Regions from separate parts of the Kitasatospora sp. NPDC018619 genome, predicted to be linked through region 2. Evidence: riboswitches for the same ligand, from Rfam matches in the RefSeq annotation. Region 2 holds a riboswitch; each other region holds the start of a gene.
What was found. A riboswitch is a leader RNA that binds a small molecule or an ion and turns the genes downstream of it on or off. The one in region 2 is predicted to bind thiamine pyrophosphate.
Positions count from the first base shown of each region.

Region 1: linked by a shared signal. The riboswitch ahead of thiO (glycine oxidase ThiO) and the one ahead of thiC (phosphomethylpyrimidine synthase ThiC) in region 2 are both predicted to bind thiamine pyrophosphate.
Region 3: linked by a shared signal. The riboswitch ahead of ACH5AR_RS07440 (purine-cytosine permease family protein) and the one ahead of thiC (phosphomethylpyrimidine synthase ThiC) in region 2 are both predicted to bind thiamine pyrophosphate.

Region 1 covers NZ_JBISAI010000008.1:137,700-147,744, reverse strand. Annotated here, with positions in the region: gene metF (methylenetetrahydrofolate reductase [NAD(P)H]) at 1-808, opposite strand, end outside; gene ACH5AR_RS14890 (polyprenyl synthetase family protein) at 1,005-2,159, shown strand; gene thiE (thiamine phosphate synthase) at 2,184-2,831, opposite strand; gene ACH5AR_RS14880 (Rv2175c family DNA-binding protein) at 2,831-3,196, opposite strand; gene ACH5AR_RS14875 (NAD(P)/FAD-dependent oxidoreductase) at 3,230-4,435, opposite strand; TPP riboswitch at 4,550-4,662, shown strand; gene thiO (glycine oxidase ThiO) at 4,657-5,841, shown strand; gene thiS (sulfur carrier protein ThiS) at 5,838-6,062, shown strand; gene ACH5AR_RS14860 (thiazole synthase) at 6,066-6,863, shown strand; gene pknB (Stk1 family PASTA domain-containing Ser/Thr kinase) at 7,019-8,800, shown strand; gene ACH5AR_RS14850 (sulfite oxidase-like oxidoreductase) at 8,811-9,440, opposite strand; gene bfr (bacterioferritin) at 9,664-10,045, shown strand, end outside.
Region 2 covers NZ_JBISAI010000004.1:260,061-270,105, reverse strand. Annotated here, with positions in the region: gene ACH5AR_RS08415 (LacI family DNA-binding transcriptional regulator) at 1-536, shown strand, start outside; gene ACH5AR_RS08410 (metallophosphoesterase) at 709-2,139, shown strand; gene ACH5AR_RS08405 (hypothetical protein) at 2,388-3,362, shown strand; gene ACH5AR_RS08400 (aldo/keto reductase) at 3,436-3,921, opposite strand; gene ACH5AR_RS08395 (VOC family protein) at 4,365-4,760, shown strand; gene ACH5AR_RS08390 (SRPBCC domain-containing protein) at 4,816-5,253, opposite strand; gene thiC (phosphomethylpyrimidine synthase ThiC) at 5,544-7,358, opposite strand; TPP riboswitch at 7,353-7,487, opposite strand; gene ACH5AR_RS08380 (hypothetical protein) at 7,724-7,969, shown strand; gene ACH5AR_RS08375 (DUF5326 family protein) at 8,046-8,246, opposite strand; gene ACH5AR_RS08370 (hypothetical protein) at 8,526-9,848, shown strand; gene tenA (thiaminase II) at 9,928-10,045, opposite strand, start outside.
Region 3 covers NZ_JBISAI010000004.1:41,668-51,712, forward strand. Annotated here, with positions in the region: gene ACH5AR_RS07415 (hypothetical protein) at 304-633, opposite strand; gene ACH5AR_RS07420 (FAD-binding oxidoreductase) at 1,026-2,390, opposite strand; gene ACH5AR_RS07425 (MerR family transcriptional regulator) at 2,532-3,359, opposite strand; tRNA gene ACH5AR_RS07430 (tRNA-Ser) at 3,487-3,574, opposite strand; gene ACH5AR_RS07435 (S1C family serine protease) at 3,637-5,376, opposite strand; TPP riboswitch at 5,596-5,740, shown strand; gene ACH5AR_RS07440 (purine-cytosine permease family protein) at 5,733-7,169, shown strand; gene ACH5AR_RS07445 (glycerophosphodiester phosphodiesterase) at 7,271-8,092, shown strand; gene ACH5AR_RS07450 (ATP-binding protein) at 8,519-8,935, shown strand; gene ACH5AR_RS07455 (DUF5926 family protein) at 9,004-9,987, shown strand.

The DNA of each region.
Region 1 (10,045 bases), on a different contig from region 2:
CCATCGCGGTGGCGTGCTCCATGCCGACGGCCCGCAGCGCCGCCGGGTCGTCGATGGCCGCCCGCAGCCGGGCCTCCAGCTCGGCGGGGAAGGCCGAGCCGCTGAGCTGCGGGAAGCGCTCCAGCTGCTTGGCGTTGGTGACCGGCATGATCTCCGGGATGATCGGCGTCTCGCAGCCGGCGGCCGTCACCCGGTCGCGCAGCCGCAGGTAGTCGTCCACCTCGAAGAACATCTGGGTGATCGCGTAGTCGGCGCCGGAGCGGATCTTCGCCACGAAGTGCCGGATGTCCTCGTCCCAGTCGGTCGAGCGCGGGTGCATGTTCGGCGAGGCCGCGACGCCGACGCAGAAGTCGCCGATCCCCTTGATCAGCTCCACCAGCTCGTACGCGTAGGTGACGCCCTCGGGGTGCCTGACCCACTCGCCCATCGGGTCGCCGGGCGGGTCGCCCCGGACGGCGAGGACGTTGCGCACGCCCTGGTCGGCGTACTGGCCGATGATGTTGCGCAGCTCGGCGACCGAGTGGTCCACGGCGGTGAGGTGGGCGACCGGGGTCAGGGTCGTCTCGGTGGCGATCCGGCCGACCATGTTGACGGTGCGCTCGCGCGAGGAGCCGCCCGCGCCGTACGTCATGCAGACGAAGTTGGGGTCGAGCGGCTCCAGCCGCCGGATGGCGTCCCAGAGCTTCTGCTCGCCGGCCTCGGTGCGCGGCGGCATGAATTCGAAGGAGAAGGAGCGCTTTCCGGCCGCCAGGAGTTCGCGCACCGTCAGTGCGCGATCCGTTCTCGTGGAAGCGATACCGAGTGCCATGCTGGCAGGCTATCCGGCGTGCGAAGGGGCCGGACAACCGGATTCCAACTATTGAGACAACTGATGGGCAACGTTCCGGTTCGCGCCGGACCGCGGCCGGGCCCCGCCCCCGGCGCCCCGGCTGGGCCGCTCGCACACCCGTTCCCGGTCGCACCGCTACGCTTGCTGCACCCCAGCGAACCAGCGGAGCCCCATCGTGACCTCGTCCAGCACCCGGCCGGCCAACCCCGGTTCGGCCACCAGTGCGGCCAGCAGTGCGGCCAACCCGATGGACGTGGAGGACGTCCGCACCCGTGTCAACGCGGCGCTCGCCGCGTTCATGGACGGCCAGTCCGTGCTGCTCGACAAGATCTCGCCCCGGCTGGCCCCGGCCGCCGACGCGCTGCGCGACTTCCTGCTGGACGGCGGCAAGCGGCTGCGCCCGGGCTTCTGCTACTGGGGCTGGCGCGGCGCCGGCGGCCCGGCCCGGGGCGCCACCGGCGAGGCGATCGCCAACGCGGCGGCCGCGCTGGAGCTGCTCCAGGCGAGCGCCCTGGTGCACGACGACCTGATGGACCGCAGCGACACCCGCCGCGGCCTGCCCTCGGTCCACCGCCGCTTCGAGGCGCTGCACCGCGCCAGCGGCTGGCGCGGCGACCGCGAGCAGTACGGCGCCTCGGCCGCGGTGCTGCTCGGCGACCTGCTGCTGATCTGGTGCGACGAGCTGTTCCTGCGCTCCGGCCTGGAGCCCGCCGCCGTGCTGGCCGCCAAGCCGGTGTTCGACCTGATGCGCACCGAGGTCATGCTCGGCCAGTACCTGGACGTGCTGGAGCCGGTGGCCGGGGACTCCACGGACGAGGGCGCGCTGGACCGCGCGCGGACCGTGCTGCACTACAAGTCCGCGAAGTACACCATCGAGCGGCCGCTCCAGGTCGGCGCGCTGCTGGCCGGGGCCGGGCCGGAGCTGGTCGAGGCGTACGGGGCGTTCGGGCTGCCGCTGGGCGAGGCCTTCCAGCTGCGCGACGACCTGCTCGGCGTCTTCGGGGACCCGTCCGTCACCGGCAAGCCGGCCGGGGACGACCTGCGCGAGGGCAAGCGCACCCTGCTGGTCGCGCACGCGATGCGGGGCCTGTCGGCCGCCGACGCCCGGCACCTGGACGAGCGGCTCGGCGCGCCGGACCTCGGCGCCCCGGAGGTCGCCGAGCTGAGCGCGCTGGTCGCCCGCAGCGGGGCGCCCGAGCTGGTGGAGCTCCGGATCGAGGAGCTGATGCGGCAGTCGCTGGCCGCGCTGGAGGCGGCGCCGCTCGCCGACGAGCGGGCCCGGACGGTGCTGCTGGCCCTGGCCGAGGCCGCCACCGTCCGCAAGCACTGACGGACGGCGGCGGCCCCGGGGCGGTCAGAGCGCGGCGCGCACCCGGCGGGACAGCTCGGCGGCCGCCGCCCCCGGGTCCTGCGCGGCCGTGAGGGCCCGCACCACGACGATCCGGCGGGCGCCGGCGGCCAGCACCTCGTCCAGGTTGCCGAGGTCGATCCCGCCGATCGCGAACCACGGCCGGTCGGCGGCCCGCCCGGCCGCGTACGAGACCAGGCCGAGGCCCGGCGCCGGGCGGCCCGGCTTGGTCGGGGTCGGCCAGACCGGGCCGGTGCAGAAGTAGTCCACGCCCGGCTCGGCGAGCGCCGCGTCCACCTCGGACTCGGCGTGGCAGGAGCGGCCGATCAGCACGTCCTCGCCGAGGATCGCCCGGGCGGCCGGCACCGGCAGGTCGTCCTGGCCGAGGTGCAGCACGTCCGGCCGGGCCGCATGGGCGACGTCGGCGCGGTCGTTGACGGCCAGCAGCCGGCCGTGCCGGCGGCAGGCGTCGGCGAAGACCTCCAGGGCCGCCAGCTCCTGCCGGGCCTCCAGGCCCTTGTCGCGCAGCTGGACGATGTCCACGCCGCCCGCCAGCACCGCGTCCAGGAACTCGGCGAGGTCGCCCTGCTCCCGGCGGGCGTCGGTGCACAGGTACAGCCGCGCCTCGGCGAGGCGGGCGCGCAGGTCCGCCATCAGAGCGCCATGGCCTGGGCGCGGCGCTTGACCTCCGTGGCCCGGTTCTCCCACAGCGCCTGCACCGGGGTGCCGGGCAGCGAATCGTCCTCGGTGAACATCCACCGGATGATCTCGTCGTCGGTGAAGCCGCTGTCCCGCAGCACGGTCAGCAGGCCGACCAGGTGCTTGACGGGGCCGGCCTCGTCGACGAACGCCGCCGGGACCTGGAGGGACTTGTTGGGGCCGCGGCGGACGGCGATCAGGTCACCCTTCTTGACCATGTTGCGGACCTCGGTGACGAGCACACCCCACCGCTCGGAGATGTCGGGCAGGTACAGCCACTCGGGAACCAGGGCTTCGGTCTTGGCATCGATCTCACTCACGGCACCAGACTGCCACCTCGACGCCGCCCGGCGCTAAGCGGCGGCCCCCTTGAGCGGCACGGAGGGGTCCGCGGCGCGGGCCCGGTCGAGCGCGGCGCCGCGCTCGACCAGCTTCCGCCCCTGGGCCAGGTCGCGCGGCCGGTCCACCGCCAGCACCGCGCTCGGCACGCCGTCGCGCAGCCAGAGCACCGACCAGTCGGCGTCCCGCGGGCCGCCCCGCCAGAGCAGTTCGTCGCCCTCGGCGTGCCGCCCGGCGTACTGGACCATCCGCCCGAACTGCTCCGACCAGAAGTACGGCACCGGGTCGTAGGCCGGCGCCTGCACGCCCAGGACGGCGGCGGCCGCCGCCTCGCCGGAGCGCAGCGCGTGGTCCCAGTGCTGGACGGCCAGCCGGGCGCCGGCCCGGGCCGAGGGGTAGCTGACGCAGTCGCCCGCCGCGAAGACGCCGGGCACCGAGGTGCGCAGCCGCCCGTCCACCACGACGGCGCCGGCCGCGTCCAGCCCGACCCCGGAGCCGGCCAGCCAGCCGGTCGCCGGGCGGGCCCCGATGCCGACCACCACCTCGTCGGCGGGCAGGTGGGAGCCGTCGGCCAGCAGCACCGCGCCGGGCTCGACGGCGGACACCCCGACGCCGCAGCGCAGCTCCACCCCGGCCTCGGCGTACCAGGCGGCCATCGCCGCGCCGACCTCCGCCGGCAGCGCGCCGGGCAGCGGCGCCGGGCCTGCCTCGACCACCGTCACCCGGCAGCCCGCCGCGCGGGCCGCGGTGGACACCTCGGCGCCGATCCAGCCCGCGCCGACCAGCACCAGCCGCAGCCCGGGGCGCAGCAGCGCGCGCAGCGCCAGGGCGTCGTCCAGGGTGTGCAGCAGGTGCGCCCGCTCGGCGCCGGGCAGGGCGCGCGGGACGGCGCCGGTGGCGATCACCAGCGCGCCGTACGGGAGGTCGCCGGCGTCGGTGTGCAGCACGCCGGGGGTGAGGCCGGTGGCCCGGCGGCCGGTGAGCAGCTCGATGCCGAGCCGCCCGTAGTCGATGTCCAGGGCGGTGGAGTCGGCCTTGCCGAGCAGCACGTCCTTGGAGAGCGGCGGGCGGTCGTACGGCGCGTGCGGCTCCTCGCCGACCAGCGCGATCCGCCCCTGCCAGCCGCCCTCCCGCAGCTTGAGGGCGCACTGCGCCCCGGCCAGCCCGGCTCCGACGACGACCACCCGGTCCGTTGCGCTCAGCTCTGCCACGCACGTCACTGTACCCAGCGGCCCGCGGGCGGCCGGAGGGCCTCCCGCCCCGGCCCTCCCGCCCCGGCCGCACGTCCGCCCCGCGTACGGGCCTTCGGCCGGGCCGGGCCCGGCGTTAAGGTGGGGGCACCACACGGGAGCCCGGCGGACCGGGCTGAGAGGCGGGCTGGCACGGCCCGCGACCGTCCGAACCTGATCCGGGTCATACCGGCGAAGGGAGAAGAGCAGCTTTGTCACGCTTGCTACCGGGCGCCCGCACGGACGTCCTGGTGATCGGCGGAGGCGTCATCGGCCTCGCCGTGGCCTGGCGCGCGGCGCAGCGCGGCCTCGGGAACGTGGTCGTGGTCGACCCCGCGCACGGCCGCGGCGCCGCCGGGGTCGCGGCCGGGATGCTCGCCCCGGTCACCGAGCTCCAGTACGGCGAGGAGCCGCTGCTGCGCCTCGGCATGGCCTCCAACGAACGGTACCCGGACTTCGCCGCCGAGCTGACGGAGGCGAGCGGCGGCCTGGACACCGGCTACCGGCGGTGCGGCACGCTCGCCGTCGCCCAGGACGCCGACGACCGCGCCGAGCTGCGCGAGCTGCACGCGTTCCACCAGCGCCTCGGCCTGGACTCGACCTGGCTGACCGGCCGGGAGGCCCGCAGGCTGGAGCCGATGCTCGCCCCGGGCGTGCGCGGCGGCCTGCACGTCGCCGACGACCACCAGGTCGACCCCCGCCGGCTGCTCACCGCCCTCGCGGCCGCCTGCGAGCGCGCCGAGGTCCGGCTGCACCGGGCCGAGGCGGTCGAGCTGCTGGTCGCGGGCGGCCGCGCGGCGGGCGCCCGGCTGAGCACCGGGGAGACGGTGGGCGCCGAGCGGGTCGTCCTCGCCGCCGGCCCGCACAGCCACCGGCTGCCCGGCCTGCCGGCGGGCGTGCTGCCGGCGATCCGTCCGGTCAAGGGCCAGATCCTGCGGCTGCGCGTCCCGGAGTCCTACCGGCCGTTCCTCTCCCGCAACGTCCGCGCGGTCGTCCGCGGGCAGCACCTGTACGTCGTCCCGCGCGAGAACGGCGAGCTGGTGATCGGCGCGACCACCGAGGAGCAGGGCTACGACACCACCGTCACCGCCGGCGGGGTGTACGAACTCCTGCGCGACGCGCACGAGTTGGTCCCCGGGATCACCGAACTCCCGCTCGTGGAGACCTCGGCGGGCCTGCGCCCCGGCTCGCCGGACAACGCCCCGCTGCTGGGCCCGACCGCGCTGCCCGGCCTCGTCGCCGCGACCGGCCACTACCGCAACGGGGTGCTGCTCACCCCGGTGAGCGCCGACCTGGTCGCCGGGTACCTGGCCACCGGCGAACTCCCGGAGCTGGCGCGGCCGTTCACTCCCACCCGGTTCTCCCCCGACTCCCCCGTCACGAAGGCCCGCCCATGACCGAGACCGCCCTGAACGACATCGCCCTGACCGTCAACGGCGAGCCCCGCCGGGTGCCCGCCACGACCACCCTCGCCGAGCTGGTGGCCTCCGTCAGCGCCGCCAACACCGGTGTCGCCGCCGCGCTCAACGAGGCCGTGGTGCCGCGCGGTTCGTGGCCCGGCACGGCGCTGCACGGCGGCGACCGGGTCGAGATCCTCACCGCCGTGCAGGGAGGCTGAACCATGGCCGACGACCTTCTGACCATCGCCGGGGAGACCTTCTCCTCCCGGCTGATCATGGGCACCGGCGGCGCGCCGAGCCTGGAGGTCCTGGAGCGCGCGCTGCTCGCCTCCGGCACCGAGCTGACCACCGTCGCGATGCGCCGGGTCGACGCCACCACCCAGGGCTCCGTGCTCGACGTGCTGACCCGCAACGGCATCCGGGTGCTGCCCAACACGGCCGGCTGCTTCACCGCCGGCGAGGCCGTGCTGACCGCCCGGCTGGCCCGCGAGGCGCTCGGCACCAACTGGGTCAAGCTGGAGGTGATAGCCGACGAGCGCACCCTGCTGCCCGACCCGGTCGAGCTGCTGGACGCCGCCGAGACGCTGGTCGACGACGGCTTCACCGTCCTGCCGTACACCAACGACGACCCGGTGCTGGCGCGCAAGCTGGAGGACGTGGGCTGCGCGGCCGTCATGCCGCTGGGCTCGCCGATCGGTTCGGGCCTGGGCATCCGCAACCCGCACAACTTCCAGCTGATCGTGGAGGGCGCCGGCGTCCCGGTGGTCCTGGACGCGGGCGCCGGCACCGCCTCCGACGTGGCGCTGGCGATGGAGCTGGGCTGCGCCGCGGTGATGCTCGCCTCCGCGGTGACCAGGGCTCAGGAGCCGGTGCTGATGGCCGAGGCGATGCGGCACGCCGCCGAGGCGGGCCGGCTCGCCCACCGGGCCGGCCGGATCCCCCGCCGCTTCCACGCCGAGGCCTCCTCGGCGATGGCCGGCCGGGCCGACCTGGACACCCGGGAGCACCCCGCCTTCTGAGCCCGCGTCCCGGGGCGTCGGCGCGGGCCCCGGGCGCGGGACGCGGGACGCGGGTCCAGGCACCCCCCGCGTGTCACAAGCCGGGCACAGCCAGGCCCCCGGGCGGTGTCCTCCGGCCCGGCGGCCGGGCACCCCACTAGACTCTCCGGGTGGACATGGCACTGCACGACCCCCTGATCGGCACGCTGCTCGACAACCGGTACCGGGTCGAACAGCGCATCGCGACCGGCGGGATGTCCACCGTCTACAAGGGCACCGACACCCGCCTGGACCGGGTGGTCGCGCTCAAGGTGATGCACCCCTCGCTGGCCGGCGACGAGGGCTTCACCGCCCGCTTCATCCGCGAGGCCAAGGCGGTCGCCAAGCTCACCCACCCCAACGTGGTCAACGTCTTCGACCAGGGCGCGGACGGCGGCCACGTCTTCCTCGCCATGGAGTACGTGCCCGGCCGCACCCTGCGCGACCTGCTGCGCGACCGCGGCGCGCTGTCCGTCCGGGCCGCGCTGGACGTGCTGGAGCCGGTGCTCGCGGCGCTCGGCGCCGCCCACCGGGCCGGGCTGGTGCACCGCGACGTCAAGCCGGAGAACGTGCTGATCACCGAGGGCGGCCTGGTCAAGGTCGCCGACTTCGGCCTGGTCCGGGTGCTCGGCGCGGCCGACGGCGCGCCCACCTCGGCCACCACCGCGACCGGCGGCACGGTCCTGGGCACCGTCTCCTACCTGGCCCCCGAACAGATCCTCCCGGACGCCCCGACCGACCAGCGGGTGGACGTCTACGCGGCCGGCATCCTGCTGTACGAGATGCTCACCGGCCGCCGCCCGCACACCGGCGACAACCCCGTCCAGGTGATGTACAAGCACCTGCACGAGGACGTCCCGGCCCCCTCGCTGGTGGCCCCCGCCGTCGGCCCCGCGCTGGACGCGATCGTGGCCGGCGCCTGCGCCCGGGCCGCCGACGCCCGCCCGTACGACGCGGTCGAGCTGCTCGCCGCCCTCCAGCGGGTCCGCCGCACCCTGGCCCCGGCCGAGCTGGACGCCGAGCCGCCCGCCTCCACCCACCCCAGTCCGCGCTACCCGACCAGCGAGCCGACCTCGGTCATCCAGCCGCTGCCCCGGCCCGCCGACGCCCCGCCGACCGAGCGCACCAGCGTGCTGGACATGCCGCCGGAGCTGATGGACGAGCTGCTCGCCGAGCCGCGCCCGTACGACGAGCCGGCCCCGGCGCCCCGGCGCCGCCCGGACCGGCCGCGCCGCCGCCTGCCCCGCAAGGTGCTGCTCTGGGCGGCCGCCGCGGCCGCCCTGGTGCTGGCGATCGGCGGCGCCACCTACGGGATCTCCGAGGGGCTGTACGGCTCGGTGCCGGGCGTGCTGGGCAAGGACCGGGCCGAGGCCCAGCGGGTCCTGGACAAGGAGGGCCTGCACGGGAGGTTCGTCGAGGTGTTCAGCGAGTCCGTGCCGTCCGGCCAGGTGATCTCCACCGACCCCGGGGTGGGCGCGCGCACCCGCAAGAGCGACAGCGTGACCGTCACCGTCTCCAAGGGCCCCAAGCGGATCGCGGTGCCGGACCTCACCGGCCGGAGCGCCGCCGACGCGGCCACCGCCCTGACCGCCGCCCAGCTGACCAGGGGCACCGTGACCGAGACCTACGACGACACCGTGCCGGAGGGCTCGGTGATCAGCAGCTCGCCGGCGGCCGGGCAGCTGCTGCAGGAGAACAGCGCGGTCTCGCTGGTGGTCAGCAAGGGCATGGTCCCCGTCCCGAACGTCACCGGGATGAGCAGGGACGAGGCGCAGAAGGCGCTCCAGGCGGCGGGCTTCACCATGCAGACCACCGGCTGGGACGTGTTCGGCGCGGTCACCTCCTCCGGCCAGAGCCCGGCGGCGGGCGAGCGGCGCCCGCAGCGCAGCGTGGTGACGGTGAAGTTCTCGCTGTTCTAGGCCGGGTGCCTCAGCGCAGCGGCCCGTCGCCGGGCTCCTCCTGGTAGGAGTAGCGCTGCTCGCGCCAGGGGTCGGCGAGGTTGTGGTAGCCGCGCTCCTCCCAGAAGCCGCGCCGGTCGGCCCGCATGTACTCCACCGCGCGCACCCACTTGGGGCCCTTCCAGGCGTACAGCCCCGGCACCACCAGCCGGACCGGGAAGCCGTGTTCCGCGGTGAGCGCCTCGCCGTTGCGGTGGGTGGCGAGCAGGGTGTGCGGGTCGGCGAAGTCGGCCAGCCGCAGGTTGGCGCTGTAGCCGTACTCGGCCCAGACCATGACGTGGGTGACGCCCGGCGCCGGGGGCACCAGGTCGAGCACGGCGGCGGCCGACACGCCCGTCCACCGGTTGCCGAGCACCGAGAACCTGGTCACGCAGTGCAGGTCCGCGACGACGGTGGTGCGCGGCAGGGCCTCGAAGGCCTCGAAGTCCCAGCTGTGCTTCTCCGCCGAGGCCGTCGCGCCGAACACCTGGAGGTCCCAGGTCAGCGGCTTGAAACGGGGCACCGGGCCGTAGTGCAGGGCGGGCCAGCCGCGCTGCGCGCGCTGTCCCGGCGGGAGCCTCGGGTCAGACGGCGGAAGCGGTTCGTGTTTCGACTGACCCATGGACCCATGGTGACAGACGGCGGACGAGCCTCCGTGCGCGCCCCTTTGTGAAGGCGCGCGCCCCTGCCCGTACGGACCAGCGGTCGACCGCCCACCAGCGCGTTTCACCATGAACCGGATATTCCGCCACAGGTCGTAGTGAGTGTGAACTTACTGGAATTTCCTCCCAAAGCGGTGCCACTATGCGCAGCACACCGGCAGCACGAGCGCAGGAGGCAGCACCATGCAGAGCGATCCCGAGGTCATCGAGTTCCTCAACGAGCAGCTCACCGCCGAGCTGACCGCGATCAACCAGTACTTCCTGCACGCCAAGATGCAGGAGAACTTCGGCTGGACGAAGCTCGCCAAGTACACCCGGCACGAGTCCTTCGACGAGATGAAGCACGCCGAGACGCTCACCGACCGGATCCTGTTCCTGGAGGGGCTGCCCAACTACCAGCGGCTGTTCCACGTCCGGATCGGCCAGACGGTCAAGGAGATGTTCGAGGCGGACCGCCAGATCGAGGTCGAGGCGATCGACCGGCTCAAGCGCGGGATCGTGGTGATGCGGGCCAAGAACGACGTCACCTCGGCGAACATCTTCGAGGACATCCTGGCCGACGAGG
Region 2 (10,045 bases):
ACACCTACACCCGGCTCTCCACCGAGGCCTACCTCGGCTGGTGCGCCAAGGTCGGGCAGGAGCCGGTGTACGAGACCTACCCGGCGCACGACCCGGCCGCCGGCGCCGTCGCCGCCGACCGGCTGCTCGCCCGCCCCGACCGGCCGGACGCCGTCTACGGGCTCTTCGACCCCAACGGCACCGACCTGCTGGCCGCCGCCCGCCGCTACGGCCTGCGGGTGCCGGACGACCTGCTGCTGGTCTGCTGCAGCGAGAGCGACGTGTACGCCGCCACCGAGCCGCCGATCACCACGCTCTCGCTCAAGCCGCGCAAGATCGGCACCACCGTGGTCAACCTGCTCATCGACGCGATCGAGGGAGTGGACTCCGGGACGGGCGTGGACATCGCCCGGCTGTTCCCGCCCCGCTTCCGCACCGCCGGCACCGGGCCGCCCCCGGGCACCCTGATGCCGACCGAGCTGATCGTCCGCGCCTCCTCGCAGCGCCGGAGCCCGCGCACCACCGTGAGCCCGCCCCGGCCCCCGGGCGAGGTGTAGACCACCTCGCCGCAGCAGCCCCGAGGCCGGGAAGCGGTGCCCGGCCGGAGCTGACGAGACCGTACCGAGCCGGGACAAAACGGACCTTGTGGGACCGCCCGGCTGACGCTCCGGAGGATTGGATACCCACCAGGTGACGACGCCGGGAGAGTGGTCTTCCTATGATGGGCGAATGACTCCCGAGGACCGCTTCCCCGGGCCTGAGCACCCCCACTCAGGCCTCCGCCACCAGCCGGACCTCGATGTGCTGCCGTACGGCACCTATTACGAACCCGACCCCGCCACCGGCTACCCCGCCGCCCCCTACGACGGCGGCGAGGCCTACGACGGGGAGACCTACAGCGGCTACGGCGGAGCCCGCTACCTGGAACAGCACTGGCCCGCCGACGGCCAGGGCCACACCGTGCACGCCCAGGGCATCGGCCTGGACCACGGCCCCGCCTTCTCGGAGCAGGGGCACCAGGGACACCAGGGGCACCAGGCGCAGGGCGGCTACGAGGAGGGCACCGGGTACGAGGACGGTGCCGGGTACGAGGACGCGGGCGGGTACGAGGACGCGGGCGGGTACGACGAAGCCTCCGGGTACGAGGACGCCGCCGGCTACGCCGGGAGTCAGGAGCAGGGCGGCTACGACGGCCAGGAGCAGGGCGGCTACGAGCCAACCCTGCCCGACCAGCCCTCCCCGGCGCTGCGGCTCGACGGCCGCGACGACCCGCCGACCATCGAGCTCGGCCCGCCGCTGCCCGACCCCGCCGCGCCGACCTACCCGTACCCGGCCCCCGGCCCCGGCGAGCCCCCCGGCCCGGTCTACGTGGTCGGCGACGTGCACGGCTACCTGGAGGAGCTGCGCGCCGCGCTGCACGGCCAGGGCCTGATCGACGCCGAGGGCCACTGGTCGGCCGGCCGCGCCCGCATCTGGTTCCTCGGCGACTTCACCGACCGCGGCCCCGACGGCATCGGCGTCATCGACCTGGTCATGCAGCTGGCCGCCGAGGCCGCCGCGGCCGGCGGCTACTGCCGCGCCCTCATGGGCAACCACGAACTGCTCTTCCTCGGCGCCGCCAAGTACGGCGACGAGCCCGTCCAGTCCACCGCCGGCACCGCCTCCTTCCTCGCCGCCTGGCGGCTCAACGGCGGCCAGCAGAGCGACCTGGACCGGCTGGAGGCGCACCACATCAGCTGGCTCTCCCGGCTGCCCGCGATCGCGCTGGAGGACGGCCACCTGCTGCTGCACTCCGACACCACCGCGTACCTGGAGTACGGCGAGTCCATCCCCGACGTCAACGACGCCGTGCACGGCCTGCTCGCCGACGGCAGCGTGGACGACTGGTGGGACTGCTTCCGCCGCTTCACCAAGCGGTTCGCCTTCCGCGGCGACGCCGGCCCGATGGCCGTGCACGAGCTGCTGGACACCTACGGCGGCAGCCGGATCGTGCACGGACACAGCCCCATCCCGTACCTCACCGGCGCAGTGCACAACGACGACGGCCAGCCGCCGCACATCCCCGGGCCGTACGTGTACGCGGACGACCTCGCGGTGGCGATGGACGGCGGCGTCACCATGGAGGGGCGGCTGCTGGTCGCCCGGCTGCCCATCGACTGACCGGCCGTCGGCTTCCAACCACCCGCGCACGGGGAACAGTTGTTCCCGGCGCCCGGGCCGTCGCACGCGCGCGTCCGGGGGCGCGAAATTCCGGAAACCGACTGTCAGCCCGGGCGCGGCCGCCCCTACCATGAGGCACACCACACCCGGCCGCCCGTCCGGCGGCCCGCCTCCGCGCCCGTTTCGGCGCCCTGAGGGCCGCGCGCCCCCGGGGCGCAGCGATCGGGGTCCGCACGAACGGGGTCCCCATGTCCAACCCCCCGCCCCTGCTCGCCGAGGACCGCCCCGAGTACGAGCGGCTCCTCGCGGAAGCCCTGCGCGACCGCACCGTCCTCGCCGCCCTGCGCGCACCCGGCGCGCTCACCACCGCCGAGCTGCGCCTGCGCGCCCTGCGCGACGCCGACCGGGTCAACGCCGCGGCCGCCACCGAGTACACCCACTACACCCGGCTGCGCGACAGCCTGCACAGCACGCCCCCGCCGCCGCCCGGCGGCGAGCCCGCGAACCCCGGGCTGCTCGCCCAGCTGCGCACCGGGGGCGGCAGCGGCGCCGGGCTGTTCCCCGTCCTCACCGTGCTCACCCCGATCCTGGCCTGGGCCGCCGCGCTGTTCCTGCTGCTGGTCGGCTACCTGCTGCGCGCCGTCGGCCCGGACGTCGCGCTGGCCCGCTCCCTCGTCACGGCCGGCTGGGTGGCGCTCGCCGCCGGGGTCGCCGCGATGGCCATCGGCCTCGTCGGCCTGCTGCTCACCGCCCTGCGCGACGGCGCCGCCGCGACGCCGGCCGGCACCGACCCGGAGCTCGCCGCCGAACTGGGCGACGCCCACGGCGAGTGGCGCGCCGCACTGCGCGAGCACGGCCTCGTCCCGTACCTGCTCGCGGCACTGCCGCCGGTGCCGGGTACGGCCGCCGCCCGGGCCGAGCACGACGGCCCCGACGCCACCAGCCCGGACTTCACCCCGCCCGACTTCACCGGCCCCGGCTACAGCCCGCCCGCCTTCACCAGCCCGGGGGCCGACGGACCGACCGGCCCCGGGGGCCGGGCTCCGCACTCCTCCGCCCCCACCCCGCCCGGCTTCACCGGCCCCGGGTACACCTCACCCGACTTCACCGGCCCCGACGACGTCGACCACACCGAACTCCACCCCCACCTCCCCCACCCCGCCACCCCCACCCGACCCGGATACACCTCACCCGACTTCACCGGCCCCGACGACGTCGGCTGAGCCGGCCGTCCCCGCGCCGGCCGTCCCCGCGCCGGATGTCCCACCCCGGCCGTCCCCGCACCGGCCGCGCGGCTCAGAAGCCGGTGGGCAGGCGCGGCGTGTACGGGGCCTCCAGGGCCGCCGCCTCGGCGTCGGTGAGCCGCAGGCCCAGGGCGGCCGCCGCGTCGTCCAGGTGGCCCGGGCGGGCGGCGCCCACGACCGGGCCGGCCACCACCGGATTGCGCAGCACCCAGGCCGGCGCGACCTGCGTCATCGGCACGCCCCGGGCCTCGGCGACGCGCTGGACGGCTTCCACGATCGGGCGGTCGACGTCCGCTAAGAACCGTCCGGCCACCGGGTCCCCGGCCGAGCGGACGGTCTGCCGCCCGTACGGCCGGGCCAGCCGGCCCGAGGCCGGCGGGCACCAGACCAGGCCGGCCACCCCCTGGTCGGCCAGGAACGGGAACATCTCCCGCTCCTCCTGCCGCTGCACCAGGCTGTACTGGTGCCGCATCGACACGAACCGCGGGCCGCCCGCCACGGCCGCGGCGTGCCGCAGCCGGGCGAACAGCCAGGCCACATCGAGGAGACGCCGACGTACCGACGTCGCCCCGCTCGCCGGCCCCGAGTTCACCCGCCGGCTCGGCAACCACCTCGTCCCCCGCCGCGGCCCGCTGCGCCTGCGCCACCCGGACGGGCCCGAACTCCGCTTCCACCGCGCGACCCTGGAGTTCCCCGAGGACTCCCAGCAGCTCCTCGTCCTGCTCCCGGCCGACGCCGCGACCGCCTCCCACCTCGACCGCCTGCTCAGCGCCCCGGCACCCCGCCTGCGCGCGACCTCCTGACGGCACCCGGCCCGCCGGCGTGCCCCGGGGCGGACCCGGGCGACCGTAGGGCTGCCGGGTATTGATCACGCCCGCGGCCTGGAGCATTGTGGAGACCGTCCGCAGCAGTCGCCCCGCGGCCGTCGTCCCGGCCGTCGTCCCAGCAGTCGTCCCCAGCCCCGGAACGGAGCCGGTCCCCATGCGCGTCAAGGCCTTCGACCACCTCGTCCTCAACGTCGCCGACGTCGAGCGCTCGCTCGCCTTCTACTCGGGCCTGCTGGGCCTGACCCCCGTACGGGTCGAGGAGTGGCGGGCCGGCCGGGTGTCGTTCCCGTCCGTGCGGATCACCCCCGAGACCATCATCGACCTGGTCCACGGCCCCCGGCACGAGTCCAACGTCGACCACATCTGCCTCACCGTCGAGCCCCTCGACTGGCAGGAGGTCATCGACGCCGGCACCTTCACCGTCCTCGAAGGCCCCGTCCCCCGCTTCGGCGCCCGCGGCACCGCGACCTCCGTCTACGTCCGGGACCCGGACGGCAACACGGTCGAGCTCCGCTGGTACCCCGAGGACGCCGAGGCCCCCGAGGACTGAGCGGCTGCCGGGCCCGGGCCCGGGCCCGGCAGCCCCCTTACGCCCCCCGCACCGGTCAGGCCCGCCCGGCGAGGTGCTCGACCAGCCGGTCGAAGCTGGAGTTCAGCCCCGCCTCGGCCTCCGGCCCACGGAACATCTCCGGCACGTCGACCTGGTGCAGCACCACCTGGGTGCGCCCCTCGCCGAGCTCGGTGAAGGTGAGGCTGGACCGCATCCCGGTGCCCTCCTCCAGCAGCGCGAAGGACTCCCCCGCCCGGAACTCGGTGATCTCCGCCTTCAGCGGGTACCGCTCACCGGTCGCGTCGATCACCATGGTGCTGTCGTAGCGCCCGCCCTGCTTCGCCTCGATCGTCACCGTCTCCACCGGCACGTGGGTGCCGACCGGCCCCCAGAAGCGCACGAACTGCTCCGGCTCGAAGTACGCCTCGAACGCCGCGGCGGGCGTCCCCGGCAGCTCGCGGGTGATGGTCAGCTCGCCCAGGTTCTCGGTCATCTCGGTCTCTCCTGCGTGGTCGCGTGATCGCTTGCACAGGGGTAGACCGGAGCCGCCCCGAGAACTCATCGCTCCCCGGAAGGTTTTCCGACGAACTCGCCGCCGACCCCGCCGGACCCCTCGCCGGCTCAGCTCGCGCCTCGCCTGGGTACCGCTGTCGGCTGCGCCGGAACGTCGCGGACGTAGCCGCCACCCAGCGGTGGAGTCGAGCTCGGAAACACGGCAGGGCGCCGCTCCCGGAGGCCGTCGGCCTCGGAGAGCGGCGCCCGTCGTCAGACCGCGTCGGCCCGTCAGTCGGCCAGCGGCAGGTACACCCGGTTGCCCCGGGCGGCGAACTCGGCGGACTTCTCCGCCATGCCCGCCAGGGCCTCGGCGTCGAACTCCGTCGCCACCGCCGTCGACCCGTCGCCGTGCTCGTCCCTGATCTTCTGGGAGATCTTCATCGAGCAGAACTTCGGGCCGCACATGGAGCAGAAGTGCGCGGTCTTGGCGGGCTCGGCGGGGAGGGTCTCGTCGTGGAAGGCGCGGGCCGTCTCCGGGTCGAGGGCCAGGTTGAACTGGTCCTCCCAGCGGAACTCGAAGCGGGCGTCCGAGAGGGCGTCGTCCCAGGCCTGGGCGCCGGGGTGGCCCTTGGCCAGGTCGGCGGCGTGGGCGGCGATCTTGTAGGTGATCACGCCGGTCTTGACGTCGTCCCGGTTGGGCAGGCCCAGGTGCTCCTTGGGGGTCACGTAGCAGAGCATCGCGGTGCCCCACCAGGCGATCATCGCGGCGCCGATGCCCGAGGTGATGTGGTCGTAGCCGGGGGCGACGTCGGTGGTGAGGGGGCCGAGGGTGTAGAACGGCGCCTCGTCGCAGATCTCCTTCTGGAGATCCATGTTCTCCTTGATCTTGTTCATCGGGACGTGGCCCGGGCCCTCGATCATCACCTGGACGTCCCGCTCGCGGGCGATCCGGCCGAGCTCGCCGAGGGTCTTCAGCTCGGCGAACTGCGCCTCGTCGTTGGCGTCCGCGATCGAGCCCGGGCGCAGGCCGTCGCCGAGCGAGAAGGTGACGTCGTAGGCGGCGAGGATGGAACAGAGCTCCTCGAAGTTGGTGTAGAGGAAGTTCTCCCGGTGGTGGGCCAGGCACCAGGCCGCCATGATCGAGCCGCCGCGCGAGACGATGCCGGTCTTGCGGCGCGCGGTGAGCGGGACGTAGGGCAGCAGCACACCGGCGTGGACGGTCATGTAGTCGACGCCCTGCTCGCACTGCTCGACGACGGTGTCCCGGTAGACCTCCCAGCTCAGCTCCTCCGCCTTGCCGTCCACCTTCTCCAGCGCCTGGTAGAGCGGCACGGTGCCGATCGGCACCGGGGAGTTGCGCAGGATCCACTCGCGGGTGGTGTGGATGTTGCGGCCGGTGGAGAGGTCCATGACGGTGTCGGCGCCCCAGCGGGTCGCCCAGGTCATCTTCTCCACCTCTTCCTCGATCGAGGAGGTGACGGCCGAGTTGCCGATGTTGGCGTTGATCTTCACCAGGAAGTTGGTGCCGATGATCGCCGGCTCCACCTCCGGGTGGTTCACGTTGACCGGGATGACGGCCCGGCCGCGGGCCACCTCGGCCCGCACGTACTCCGGCGCGAGGCCCTCGCGCAGCGCCACGAACTCCATCTCCGGCGTCACCACGCCCCGCTTGGCGTAGGCGAGTTGGGTGACGGCCACCCCGCCGCGGCCGCGCAGCGGGCGGCGCGGACGGCCGGGGAAGACGGCGTCCAGGTTGCGCAGGTTCCCGCCGCGCGGCGAGGTGTGCTTGATCCCGTCGTCCTCGGGGCGCGGCTCACGGCCGTCGTACTCCTCGACGTCGCCGCGCTGGCGGATCCAGGCGTCGCGCAGCGGCGGCAGGCCGCGCCGCACGTCGGGCTCGTAGGACGGGTCGGTGTACGGACCGGAGGTGTCGTACAGCGGGACGGTCCGGCCGTTGGTGAGCTGCACCTCGCGGTACGGGACGCGCAGGTCGGGACGCGATCCCTCGCGGTGGGCCTTGCGCCAGGCCGGGGCCGGGTAGCCGGTGCGCTCGCTGCTGGGGGCGCCCTGGGCAGACTGCGGCTGTGCTTCGAACGTGGTCATCTGACCTCTACTCCCTACGCCGGCATTACCCGGTCAGGTTCCTGCGGTCGACGCAGCTGTCGGTCCGTCCGTCGACGTCCCGGTCAGCGTCCTCTCAGCCCGGTGCTCCGAGCTCCCGCGTCGCAGGCGGTGTTGCCTGCACACGACGTCCAACACCGTAGCGAGCGGATCGCCGCTGGTCCAGAGCGCACCACCGCCCGGTGAGGGGCGTTCCGACGGGGCCCCGGTGGCCGGAAGCGTCCGCAGGCGCCCCCATCATGCTCACGAATGCTCCGCAGGCACTCCACCAGGGCACGCACGGCCCGTCCGTGCCGGCGGCCGGGCCGGGATGTCGGGGCTCTGACGATCTTTGGGGGAATCACTCCGTGCGCGTCCGTCACGCGGCCGGCCTCAGCGCCGCCGTAGTCTCCGCCGTGGTCGGCCTGCCGCTGCCCGCGGTGGCGGCCGAACCGGCCGCCGTCCTGTACGTCGAGGGCTCCAACAGCGCCTGTGCGAACGGCGGTCCGGGCACCACCGTCCCGGTCAGCGCGGACGGCTACTTCGACATCGCCAACCACGCCGGTACCACCGACGTCATCGCCGACCTCTTCGGCTACTACCGCAACCAGTAGCGGAGCCCGTCGCAGAACGCCCGAGGCCCGGCTCCCCCTCGCGGGGGCCCTCAGGGCGGCGTTACGGGGCGGTCGGTCAGCTCCTGGCGGCCTTCTTCACCAGGACCACCACGGCGGCCGCGATGCCGACCACCACCAGCAGCTTGATCACGATCGAGAGCAGTGCGCCGACGACGCCGAACACGAACGCGACGATGTTCCAGGCCAGCACCAGGACCAGCACCGGGATGACGATGTTGCGCACCCAGGAGGGCAGCGACTTCCAGAGCTCAGCCATGTCGGTTCCTCTTCTCCCCTCGGGTCGGCCGCCGTCCGGTGCCGCATCCCGCTTGCTTTCGGTGCTTCGATCGTACGGTGGCGCGAGTGCCGGAACGAGGCCCGACGGCCCGGAGAGAACCCCGAGATCCCCCCGACCCGCACCCCCCGGGTGGCCCCCGAGAATTCCTCCGCCGGCAGCGCAACCCCCGGCCCCGCGAAGCGTCCAACTAGTGCCGGGACCACGCCCTCCCGGCACCGTCGAACAGGGGGGAACCTGACCATGCGGGCCAGAACAGCCATGTCCACAGCCGCTCTCGCGGTGGTCCACCTCGCCGTCGCGGCCCTGGCCGCCGTCCCCGCCTCCGCCGCTCCGGCCGCGGCTCCAGGCACCGCTCCACTCACCGCCCCGACCACCGCCCCAACCGCCGCCGCCGCTGCCGGCGCCCTCACCGCACCGGCGGGATTCGTCGGGATGGCCCCGAAGCGGATCCTGGACACCCGCGACGGCTACCAGGTCCCGGTGGACCGCACCGCCCGGCCGCTGCAGGCGGGCCGCTACTTCTCGACCCCGATCGCCACCGGCTGCCACAGCCACCCCCCGCAGGAGTGCTACGGCGTCGTCCCGGCCGATGCCACCGCCGTGGTGGTGAACGTGACCGTGACCGACCCGACCGCCGACAGCTACGTGACGCTCAGCGCCACCCCCGGCGCGTCGGGCACCAAGCCGGCCACCTCCAGCGTCAACTTCAGGCCCGGCCAGACCGTCTCGAACCTGGTCACGGTCGCCACCGGGCCGATCGAACGCTTCGTCCCGTGGCTCACCCTCTACAACAACGCGGGCACCGCCCACGTGGTGCTCGACGTGGTCGGCTACTACCGGACGGCGGCGACCGACCGGTACGCCCCGGTGGCCCCCACCCGGATCGCCGACAGCCGCAGCGACGGCACCGGCCGGCTCGGCGGCGACGCGGTGCGCAGCTACCAGGTCACCAGCCCCGAGCTGGGGACCGCGGACGCCACCGCGGTGGTCCTCAACGTGACCACGACGGACGGCTCGTGGGACAGCTTCGTGACCGCGTACCCGACCGGCACGACGCGGCCCGCCAACGGCTCGAACGTCAACTTCCCGGCGGGCTCGACGGTCGCCAACCGCGTCGTGGTGCCGGTCGGCGCGGACGGGCGGATCGACCTCTACAACCACGCCGGCTGGGTGCACGTCATCATCGACGTGGTCGGCTACTACGGGCCCTCCGGCACCGGCCTGTTCAGCGCGCTGAAGACGCCGGTGCGGGCCTTCGACTCCCGGACCGGCTTCGGGGACGGGGTGCCGGCCTGGGCGACCGGGCAGATCCAGGCCGTCCCCGCGGACGGCTCGGTGCCGAACGCCGTGGGCGTCGAGACGAACGTGACGGCCACCGACGTCCACGCGGACGGCCACCTCACCGTCTTCCCCGGGCCGGGCAAGGCGCCGAACACCTCCACCGTCAACGTCGCACCGGGACGCACCACCGCCAACTCGGCGACCACGGCCGTGACTTCGGGTGGAACGTACTCGGTCTACAACCACGGGTACTGGCTGCACCTCATCGCCGACGTGAACGGCTACTACGTCACCGGCTGACCGGGCACCCGTCCGTCGTCCGGGGCGGCCCGGACGACGGACGGACCCGCCGGACGACGGACGGGCCCGCCGGCGCGGCTCAGACCGGCCAGCGCTCGCCGCGCCAGGCGGCGTCCCAGAACATCCACTCGTAGCGCGAGGTGGTCACGAAGTGCCCGACCACCTTGCGGCGTTCGGCCGCGGACAGCTCCGCACCC
Region 3 (10,045 bases), 220 kb from region 2:
CCCTCGGTGGACGGCTCCGGGCCCCGGGCGCAGGGCTCCGGACGCACCCGTGGGCGGTGCCGATGGCGGCACCGCCCACGGGACCGGTTCCGCGGTGACCCTTTCCGCCGGCCGGTCGATTGCGCTGTTCCCTCTGGTCTGATGCGTCGGTGACTCGGTCTCCCTTCGAGCCGTTCCGGTCGTCCCGGCCGTCTGCGGATCAGGCCCGGGCCCGCCCCGGCTGCTCAGCCCAGCCGCGGCCTCCCACGTCCGGCGCCCCCGCCTTCCGTGGTGCCCGGTGCCGTCACCCGGCCGTGCGGCCGGTCAGTTGAAGGTCGGGGCGACGACGACGTTGACGTCCTTGTTGCCCTGGCCCGCCTGGACGGTGCCCGTGTTGTCCTTCACCGCGACGGTGTTGTCCTGGTTCGAGGCACCGGAGCCGACGGCGGTCTGCTGGGTCGAGACGTGGTTGCCGTCGACCCCGCCGAACACGTTGCCGGTGCCGGTGTCGGAGACCACCCCGGCGTTGGAGGAGCCCTCGGCACCCGCACCCTCGTCGGCGGCGGCGGCACCGGCGCCCGCCAGCAGCAGGCCGACCGCGAGTGGGCCGGCCAGCAGGAGCCGGGCTGTTCGACGGGTGGGGGTGCGAGCCATGGGTGCCTCCGGAAGCTGTTCTTGTCGGACAGAGGTCGATCAGGTGGTGCGGGGTTCGTCCGCGGGACGAACACCTACGGGCTGCGACGCCGGAAGACAGACTTCCGCAACAAATCGACAAAGCGCTAGCTCCCACGGTGAATTTCGCCCGTTCGCGTGATATCCAGTGCAGCCGCGCATAGGGACCGACAAAACGGCAAACGCACCGACATCCCCCGTCCGAGCTGGGACTTCACTCGGACGGCCGCCGAATCCGCGCAGACTGGTCGGCGGCGCGACGGCGCCAGGGTGGCCCGCCGGGCGCACCACCCTGGCGCGTACGAACTTTGTGCGCGCCCCTGAAAGGTTCGATCACCCGTACCTGTCGACTTTTGCCGATATCCCCATGAAAATCAGATCATCTTTCCTGGATTCAGGATTCCCAGCGGATCGAAGACCGCCTTCAGCTGCCGTTGGAGGTCCAGGGCCACCGGGCCCAGCTCACGGGCCAGCCAGTCCCGCTTCAACAGCCCCACCCCGTGCTCGCCGGTGATCGTTCCGCCGAGCTCCAGCCCGAGCGCCATGATCTCGTCGAAGGAGCGCCGGGCGCGGGCCGTCTGCTCCGCGTCCGAGGCGTCGAAGATGACGATCGGGTGGGTGTTGCCGTCCCCGGCGTGGCTGACCACCCCGATGGTCAGCCCGTGCCGCTCGGCGATCACCGCGACGCCGTTCAGCATCCGGGCCAGCCGGGAGCGCGGCACGGCCACGTCGTCGATCATCGTGGTGCCCAGCCGGTCCAGTGCGGGCAGCGCCATCCGCCGGGCGGCCAGCAGCAGATCGGACTCCGCCTGGTCCTCGGCCGGCACCACCTCGGTCGCCCCGGCCTCCCGGCACAGCCGGGCGGTCCTGGCCAGCTCGGCCACCCGGTCCGGCCCGTCGAAGGCCACCAGCAGCAGCGCCCGGGTGGACTCCGGCAGCCCCATCCGCCCCAACGCGTTGACGGCCCGCACCGAGACCGCGTCCATCAGCTCCATCAGCGACGGGCTCAGCCCGCGCGCCATCACCTCGCAGACCGCCGCCCCGGCCGCGTCCGCGCTCGGGAACTCGGCCGCCAGCGCCAGCTGCGGGGCGGGGGCGGGCCGCAGCGCCAGCACCGCCCGGACCACCACGCCGAGCGTCCCCTCCGAACCGACGAACAGCCTGGTCAGGTCGTACCCGGCGACGCCCTTCGCGGTCCGGCGGCCGGTGGACAGCAGCCGCCCGTCCGCCAGCACCACGTCCAGCCCGAGCACGTACTCGCTGGTGACGCCGTACTTCACGCAGCAGAGCCCGCCGGCCCCGGTGCCGATGTTGCCGCCGATCGTGCAGGACTCCCAGCTGGACGGGTCCGGCGGGTACGAGAGGCCCACCTCCTCGGCGGCGCGGGAGAGTTCGGCGTTCACCACGCCGGGCTCGACCACCGCGATCCGGTTCACCGGGTCGATCTCCAGGATCCGGTCCAGCTTCACCAGCGAGAGCACGACGCAGCCGTCCACCGCGTTCGCCGCCCCGGACAGCCCGGTCCGGGCGCCCTGCGGCACCACGGGGACGCGCAGTTCGGTCGCGGTGCGCAGCACGTGCTGCACCTGCTCGACCGTCTCCGGGAACACCACCGCCGCGGGCTGCCCGGCCGGGCAGAAGCCCGCCATGTCGTGGCGGTACGCGGCGGTCACGTCCGGGTCCACCACGACGGCCCCCTCGGGCAGGCCCTGCGCCAGTCGGTCCGTCAGATCACCCATCGCCGCCTCCGCTCGCGCCCGGCCCCCGCCCTCCGCACTCTGCCCGGCGGGCGGGGGCCGGGCAAGTGGGCCACAGGGCGGGCGCACCGGCGGACGGGGCCGGGCGCGCGGGCCGCGGAGCGCACCCGGCCGGGCCGACGGCTACCGGCGGACCACCGGCTCCTGGAGCTCGGTGACCCACCCCGCCGGGTCCTGCGGGCACTCCAGGTACAGCTCCCGGGCGTAGCCGGCCGAGCGGTAGCCGTTCTCCTCGATGAAGCGGGCCAGCTCCTGGCCGGCGCCGAGCACCTCGTCCATCGGGCCGCGGTGCACGATCGTCGCCGCCTCCTCGATCGCCGGCAGGTCGACCACCTCGAAGTCGTGCGCGCCCGCGCGCACCGACGGGCCGACCGGGACGGCGGCCAGCACCAGCACAGCGCCGGCGCCCTCCGGCGCGTCCTGGTAGCGGGCGACGGACGGGCCGGCCGCCTCGACCCCGGCCCGGGCCAGCCGCCCGCAGAGCTCCGCGAACAGCGGCCCGATCACCGGTCCGATGTCCTCCGGCTCGTAACTCGCGGCCACCGCGGTCAGTTGGGCCGCCCGGACGGACGGCACCGGCTTCACCACGACATCGTGCGCGGACATGGTCCCCTCGCTCTCGATCGTCCGGAGCCTCGCCTCCACCCGGGCCAGTCGCAGCTCGTCGGCCGCGATCGCCGCGGCGAGCTGGGCCCGCCGCAGCCGCAGCATCCCGCGCAGCTCGGCCGCGTCCACCCGCTCGTCCAGGACGGCGCGTACCTGCTGCAGGGTGAAGCCGAGCTCCTTGAGCGCGATCACCCGGTTCAGCCGGGCCAGTTGGGACGCCTCGTAGAAGCGGTACCCGCTGACCGGGTCCACCCGGGCGGGCCGCAGCAGCCCGATCGCGTCGTAGTGGCGCAGCATCCGTACCGACACCCGGCCGTGGCTGGCGAAGTCTCCGATGTTCAACATGGTGCGACCACTCCATCGCCTGCCACCGTGTCAGGGTCAACCGCGCCCGCGGCGGCCGCGGGACAAACACCGAGGGCGGGTGCCGAACGATGTCGGCACCCGCCCTGAGCAGGTGGTTCCCTACCGGCGGAGAGCGTGGGATTCGAACCCACGGTACGGGGTCACCGCACGACAGTTTTCAAGACTGTTCCCTTAGGCCGCTCGGGCAGCTCTCCAGGCGGAGGTCAGCCTAACGGGTCCGGCGGGGTTCGGCGCACACGTTCCGGTGCGCGCGGGGTCACGGCTGGTCGCCCTCGCGCTGGCCGAGGGTGACCTTGGTGCTGAGGGTCTGGCCGTTGCGGGTGTACTCGACGTCGACGGTCTCCCCGGGCTTGTGCGTCCAGATCCGGCTGACCAGGGCGGGGCCGTTCTCGATCGGGACGCCGCCGAGCTTGGTGATGACGTCGCCCGGCTTGAGGCCGGCCTTGTCGGCCGCGCCGCCGGGGGTGACGGCGGGCTGGCCCTGGATGTCCTTGGTCTGGATCTGCGCGCCGTCGCCCTTGTAGTCGTCGTTGCGCAGCACGTCGAGCTTGGCGTACACCGGCTTGCCGGTCTTGATCAGGGTATCCGCGACCCACTTGGCCTGGTTGATCGGGATGGCGAAGCCCAGGCCGATGCTGCCGGCCCGGCCGTTGGCGGAGGCGTTGGACTGGATCGCCGAGTTGATGCCGATCACCGCGCCGCCGGAGTCGAGCAGCGGGCCGCCGGAGTTGCCGGGGTTGATCGAGGCGTCGGTCTGCAGGGCGTTCATGTACGAGGCCTGCGAGCCGGTGTCGTCGCCGGAGGCCACCGGGCGGTCCTTGGCGCTGATGATGCCGCTGGTGACGGTGGACTCCAGGCCGTACGGCGCGCCGATCGCGACGGTGGCGTCGCCGACGTTGACCTTGTCGGAGTCGGCCAGCGGCAGCGGGGCCAGCTTGGCCTTCGGCGGGTTGTCGATCTTGATCACGGCGACGTCGTAGCCCTCGGCGTGGCCCAGCACCGAGGCGCTGTAGGCGCTGCCGTCGGCGAACTTGACGGTCAGCTTCCCGCCGCCGAGGGTCGGCGCGACGACGTGGTTGTTGGTGAGGATGTGCCCCTCGGTGTCGAAGACGAAGCCGGTGCCGGTGCCGGACTCGCCGTTGCCCTGCGCCTTGATGGTGACGACGCTGGGCAGCGCCTTCTGCGCGATGGCGGCGATCGAGCCGGGGACGGGCTCGTTCTTCTGGGTGTCGCTGGCCTGGACGGTGGTGCTGCGGTGGTCGTTCGCGGAGCTGACGCTGTCGCCGCGGTCGGCGACGGTCACGCCCACCGCTCCGCCGGCCACGCCGGCGACCAGTGCGACGGCCGCGACCAGGCCGACCAGGCCGTTGCGCCTGCGGCGCGGGCCGCCGGGGCCGCCGGCGTGGTCCGCCGGGTAGCCGAGCGGGCCCGCCGGGCCGCCGGGGTAGCCCGCACCGCCGGGGGCGGAGTCGTGGGCGGGGCCCCAGCCGCCGAGCGGCTGGCCGGCCCCGAAGGGGTGGTGGCCGGGGGCGGCGGGCGCGGCCGGGGCGGCGCCGTACCCCTCGTGCGCACCGGCGGCGGGCACGCCGTGGCTCGGGGTGGCGTACGGGTTGCCGGTCGGCGGCCCGGCCGGGGCGGCGGGCGGGGCGGGCGGCAGGACGGGCGGCGGCGCGTCGATGTAGCCGGTGGCCGGGTCCACGGCCGGCTCCGCCGCGGCGGGCGCGGCCGGCGCCTCCGGTGCGGGCACCTTGGTGAAGGCGACGGTGGGCTTGTGCCCGCCCGCGGCCGGGGCGCCCTCGGCCCCGTCGGCGGCCGGCGCCGACTCGGCGGCGGCGGCCTCGACCGCGCCCGTCTCCTGCTCCGGCACCCGCCGGAAGGCCATGGTCGGCTGGTGCCCGCCCTGAGCGGGGCCTTCGGAAACGGACTCGGCCGCTCCCCGGCCGGCGGGCTGCTCCCCCTGCGGCCCGGTGGGCCCAACCTCGCGCTCGGTGCTCACGGACGACCTCCATAGCTGGCAGAACCAAGGACCATAGTTTTTCGCACTGTCGATTCGATTGCCGTAAGGACCCCTCTGAAGAACTCATAAGAATCCTTAGCCGGCACCGACACCGGTACCGACGGCCGAGGCTCCCCTCCCCCGCCGGACGTCCCGCGATGCGGACCGCGCGCCCTCGGCCTTGGGTGTTCGACCCCGTGCCGGTTAGCCTGTCGCTCACAACTGACACGCGGGAGCTTGGACCCACCAGGCTGAGAGTGCGCATGACGACCGTACGCCACCGGGACGGCGGGCGGTCGAGGGGGCGCAGACCGCCGGAACCTGTCCGGGTAATGCCGGCGTAGGGAGTATCGGCCATGCCGCCTGCTTCGCCATCCTCTCCTTCGGGTGCGCCCTCCTCCGGGGACTCCTCCCGGTCCGCGGCCACCGCCGTCCTGGACCCCTCCAGGCGCGCCGAGCACGTGGAGGCGCCCCTGGTACTGGACACCGAGCCGCCGCGCACGCTGCGGTTCCGGGACCACTTCGCGCTCTGGATGAACCTGGGCGTCAGCCTGATCGGCTTCTCCACCGCCGCCACCGTGCTCGGCGCCCGCGGCAGCGAGCTGTCGCTGGCCGCGGCGGTCACCGCGATCACCGTCGGCACCGCGGTCGGCACCGCGATGCTCGGCGTGGCCGCGCTGATCGGCGCCCGCACCGGCGCCCCCGCGATGGCGAACCTGCGCGGGCTGTTCGGCACCCGGCTGTCGTACCTGCCGACGGTGCTGAACATCGTGCAGTGCGTCGGCTGGGGCGTGTTCGAGCTGCTGACCATCTCGGCGGGCGCGCAGACCGTGGCGCACACCAGCGGCTACCGCTGGCTGTTCGTCCTGCTCGCGGGCGCGCTGACCACCGCGCTGACCATCTGGCCGCTGGGCTCGATCGCGGTGCTGCGCCGCTTCGTGGCCGGGGCGGTCGCGGTGGCGATGGTGTACTTCACCGTCCAGCTGGGCCGCCAGGGCGTGCCGGACCCGGGCGCGGGCAACTGGCACGGCTTCCTGGGCGCGACCGACGCGATGATCGCGGTGTCGGTCTCCTTCGTCCCGCTGGCCGCCGACTACACCCGGCACTCGCGCACCCCGCGCTCGGCGTTCTGGGGCAGCTTCTCCGGCTACACGATCGCCCAGGTCTGGTGCTACGTGCTCGGCCTGATGGCGCTGCTGCGGTCGGACGGCGACCCGAACCGGATCTTCGACTCCTTCCTCGGGGTCTGGGCCGGCTGGCTGTTCCTGCTGGTGCTGGTGCTGCGCGAGACCGACCAGTCCTTCGCCAACGTGTACTCGACCGCGATGTCGGTGCAGAACTTGCTGCCGAGGGCGGACCGCCGGGTGCTCTCCGGCGCGATCGGCGCGCTGACCACCGTGCTGGCGCTGCAGATCGACGAGTTCACCGACACCTACTACGGCTTCCTCGGCCTGATCGGCTCGGTGTTCGTGCCGCTGCTGGCGGTGCTGGTGGTGGACTACTTCCTCGGCGCCGGCCGTCGCGGCTGGGACCTCTCCGCCGACGCGCCGTCGCGCTGGCTGATGCTGCTGCCGTGGGCGCTGGGCTTCGCGGTCTACCAGCTCATCGCGCCGACCGGGGTCGCGGGTTGGTGGACGGGCTTCTGGACCTCCGTCCGGGAGGCGCTGCACTTCACCCCGCAGGAGTGGACCTCCGCCTCGCTGTTCGCCTTCCTGGTGCCCGCCCTGGCCACCTGGGCGCTCACCCCGCTGGCCCGCCGCCGCGCCGCCCGGAGCCGGGCCGTCCGGAGCTGAGCCGTCCGGAGCCGGGCCGGGCCCGGCCGGGAACGAAGACGGCCCCACGGGTTGGGGCCGTCTTCGTCCGCGCTTCACCTCCGCCGCCTATCGTTGGGGCCGTGACCAGCACAGACCTGCCCCCGAGGGCGGCGCGCACGGTGCCCGCCGTCCAGGTGATCGCCCACCGCGGCTCCTCCCACGTCCTGCCCGAGCACACCCTCGCGGCCTACCGGCGCGCGCTCGACGAGGGCGCGGACGCGCTGGAGTGCGACGTGCGGGTCACCGCCGACGGCGCGCTGGTCTGCGTGCACGACCGCCGGATCGGCCGGGTCTCCGACGGCCGGGGCACCGTCTCGGCGATGACCCTCGCCCAGCTGGAGGCGTACGACTTCGGCGCCTGGAAGACCGGCCGCCCCAGCACCGACCCGGAGCTGCGCGGCGTGCTGCGGCTGGAGCGGCTGCTGGAGCTGGTGGCGGAGTGCGGCCGCCCGGTGGAGCTGGCGATCGAGACCAAGCACCCGGTGCGCTTCCGCGGCCGGGTGGAGACCGAACTGCTGCGGGCCCTGGAGCGCTTCGGGATCGGCGCGACCCCGGAGGGCGGCCGCCCGTCCGCCCGGATCATGAGCTTCTCCTCGATCGCGCTGAACCGGGTGGCCGCAGCCGCCCCGCAGTACCGGCGGGTCTTCCTGTTCGAGCGGACGCTGGTGCTCGGCCGGCTGCGCGCGGGCTCGCCGCTGCCGGGCGGGGCGCGGATCGCCGGCCCGGGCATCGAGCTGGTGCGGGCCCGTCCGCAGCTGGTGACCCGGCTGCGCGAGCTCGGGCACGAGGTGCACGTGTGGACGGTGGACGAGCCGGCCGACGTCGAGCTCTGCCTGGAGCTCGGGGTGTCCGCGATCATCACCAACCGGCCCGCGGAGGTGCTGGCGCAGCTCGGCCGGTGATCCGCCCGCGATCCGTCGGGGCCCTCGGGCGGCACCCCGCGGACGGGCTCGCTGGTCGGCGGTCAAACCTTCCTCGCACGAAATTGCCGGAATTCCGGCGTCCGAGCGACGGAGGGTGAGCACGGAATGACCTGATGTCGACCGTCGGTCGTGGCACTCGAAGCGACACTCGAAATGGGCTCGCAGGATCGTCCGGTGCTCGTTTCCGACGCATTACCAAGGGGCATCTCTCCCTCGGCATACGCTGAAGGAGGTCCGGGGGTGGCGTTGATGGTGGCGCGTGAAGTGCCGACTTCATCGACCATGGCAGTGCCGCACGGCCCAGCGAGTGTCGGGGTCGCACGGCGCCGACTGCGTCGAGATCTGGGTGACCGGCAGATACCCGAACCGGTCATCGACGATGCTGTTCTGATCCTTTCCGAACTGTTGAGCAACGCCTGCCGGTACGCCCGTCCGCTCGGCCCGCTGCCGGCCCTCGGCCGCAGCACCCGGGTCGAGGTGCTCGGACAGGTGCTGGTCGGCGTCCCCTCCGGGGCGGGCGCCGCCCCCGGCCCGAAGCCCGCCGAGGGCTCCGAGGAGCCGGACGGCGGGGTGCTGGTGCGCTGGCAGCTGCACGCCGACGGGGTGCTCACCCTGGAGGTCACGGACGGCGGGGCGGCCACCCGGCCGCTGCCCGCGAGCCCCTCGCTGACCTCGCGCGGCGGCCGCGGCCTGGGCATCGTCGACCAGCTGGCCAGCGACTGGGGCGTGCGCGACGCACCCGGCGAGGTCACGGTCTGGGCGGCGCTGCCCGCCCGGGCCCGGCACGCCCGGCGCACCGGGGGCGATGCCCGTAGCGCGTGAGCCGGGCCCGGGGGATGTGTCGTTAGGCTTCCCGGGACACAGCACCACGTTCCCGGGAGAGCCGCAGCATGGGCAAGAAGGCCGCCAAGAAGGCGCCGCAGCGCCAGTCCACCACCGCCGTCACGGGCGAGATCCCCGTGGTCGGGGCCCGCGAGGACTGCCCCTGCGGCTCGGGCCGCCGGTACAAGGCGTGCCACGGCCGGGAGGCCTCGCACGCGGTGCAGGAGCTGGTGCACCGCCCGTTCGAGGGCCTGCCGGGCGAGGCCGACTGGGTGGCCCTGCGCGAGCTGGTGCCCGCCGCGACCGTGCCGCTGACGCTGGCCGCCGGAGTGGCCGAGGGCGCGACCGGCGCCGTCCCGTCGGTGACCCTGGCCACCGTGCTGCCGCTGGCCTGGCCGGCCCTGCGCCGCCAGGACGGCTCGATCCTGCTCGGCCTCCAGACGCAGTCCGCCTCCGGCGACCTCAGCCGCGACCTCGCGGACGCCCTGGAGCTGGCCCTGGCCACCGAGCCCGGCAGCCCGGTGCCGGCCCGCCGGACCGTCCCGGGCGGGCGCCGCCTCCAGGACCTGCTGGACACCACCGCCCCGTTCGAGCCCGCCGTGCACACCGGCTTCGAGTTCTGGCTGGAGGACGCCGAGGCGGCCACCGGCGAGGTCGCCGCGTCACTGGAGCGCGCCAACGCCTCGGCCATCCCGACCGAGAAGCTCGCCGGCGTGGACGCCGCCTACTGGTGCGGCACCCCGGACAAGAACCACCTGCGCTGGGTGATGACCGTGCCCGAGGAGCAGCTGCTGGACGCGCTGGCCCGGCTGAACGCGGCCGGCGAGGCCTCGCTCGGCGCGGACACCCGGCTGGTCGGCTCGTTCCGCGCGCACGGCCTGACCGTCCCGGTCTGGGACCTCCCGCTCGGGATGACCGCCGCCGACTGCGAGAAGCCGGCCGCCGGGTTCGCCGAGCGGCTCGCCGCCGTGCTGGCCGACGGCACCCCGCTGACCGCCGAGGAGCGGCGCGCCCGGGCGAACCTGGTGAACCGTCAGGTCACTTTGAACTAAAGCGCGCAGGGATCCGCGTGATACGTGTCACATTGTCGCGGTGAACGCGCAATTTCCG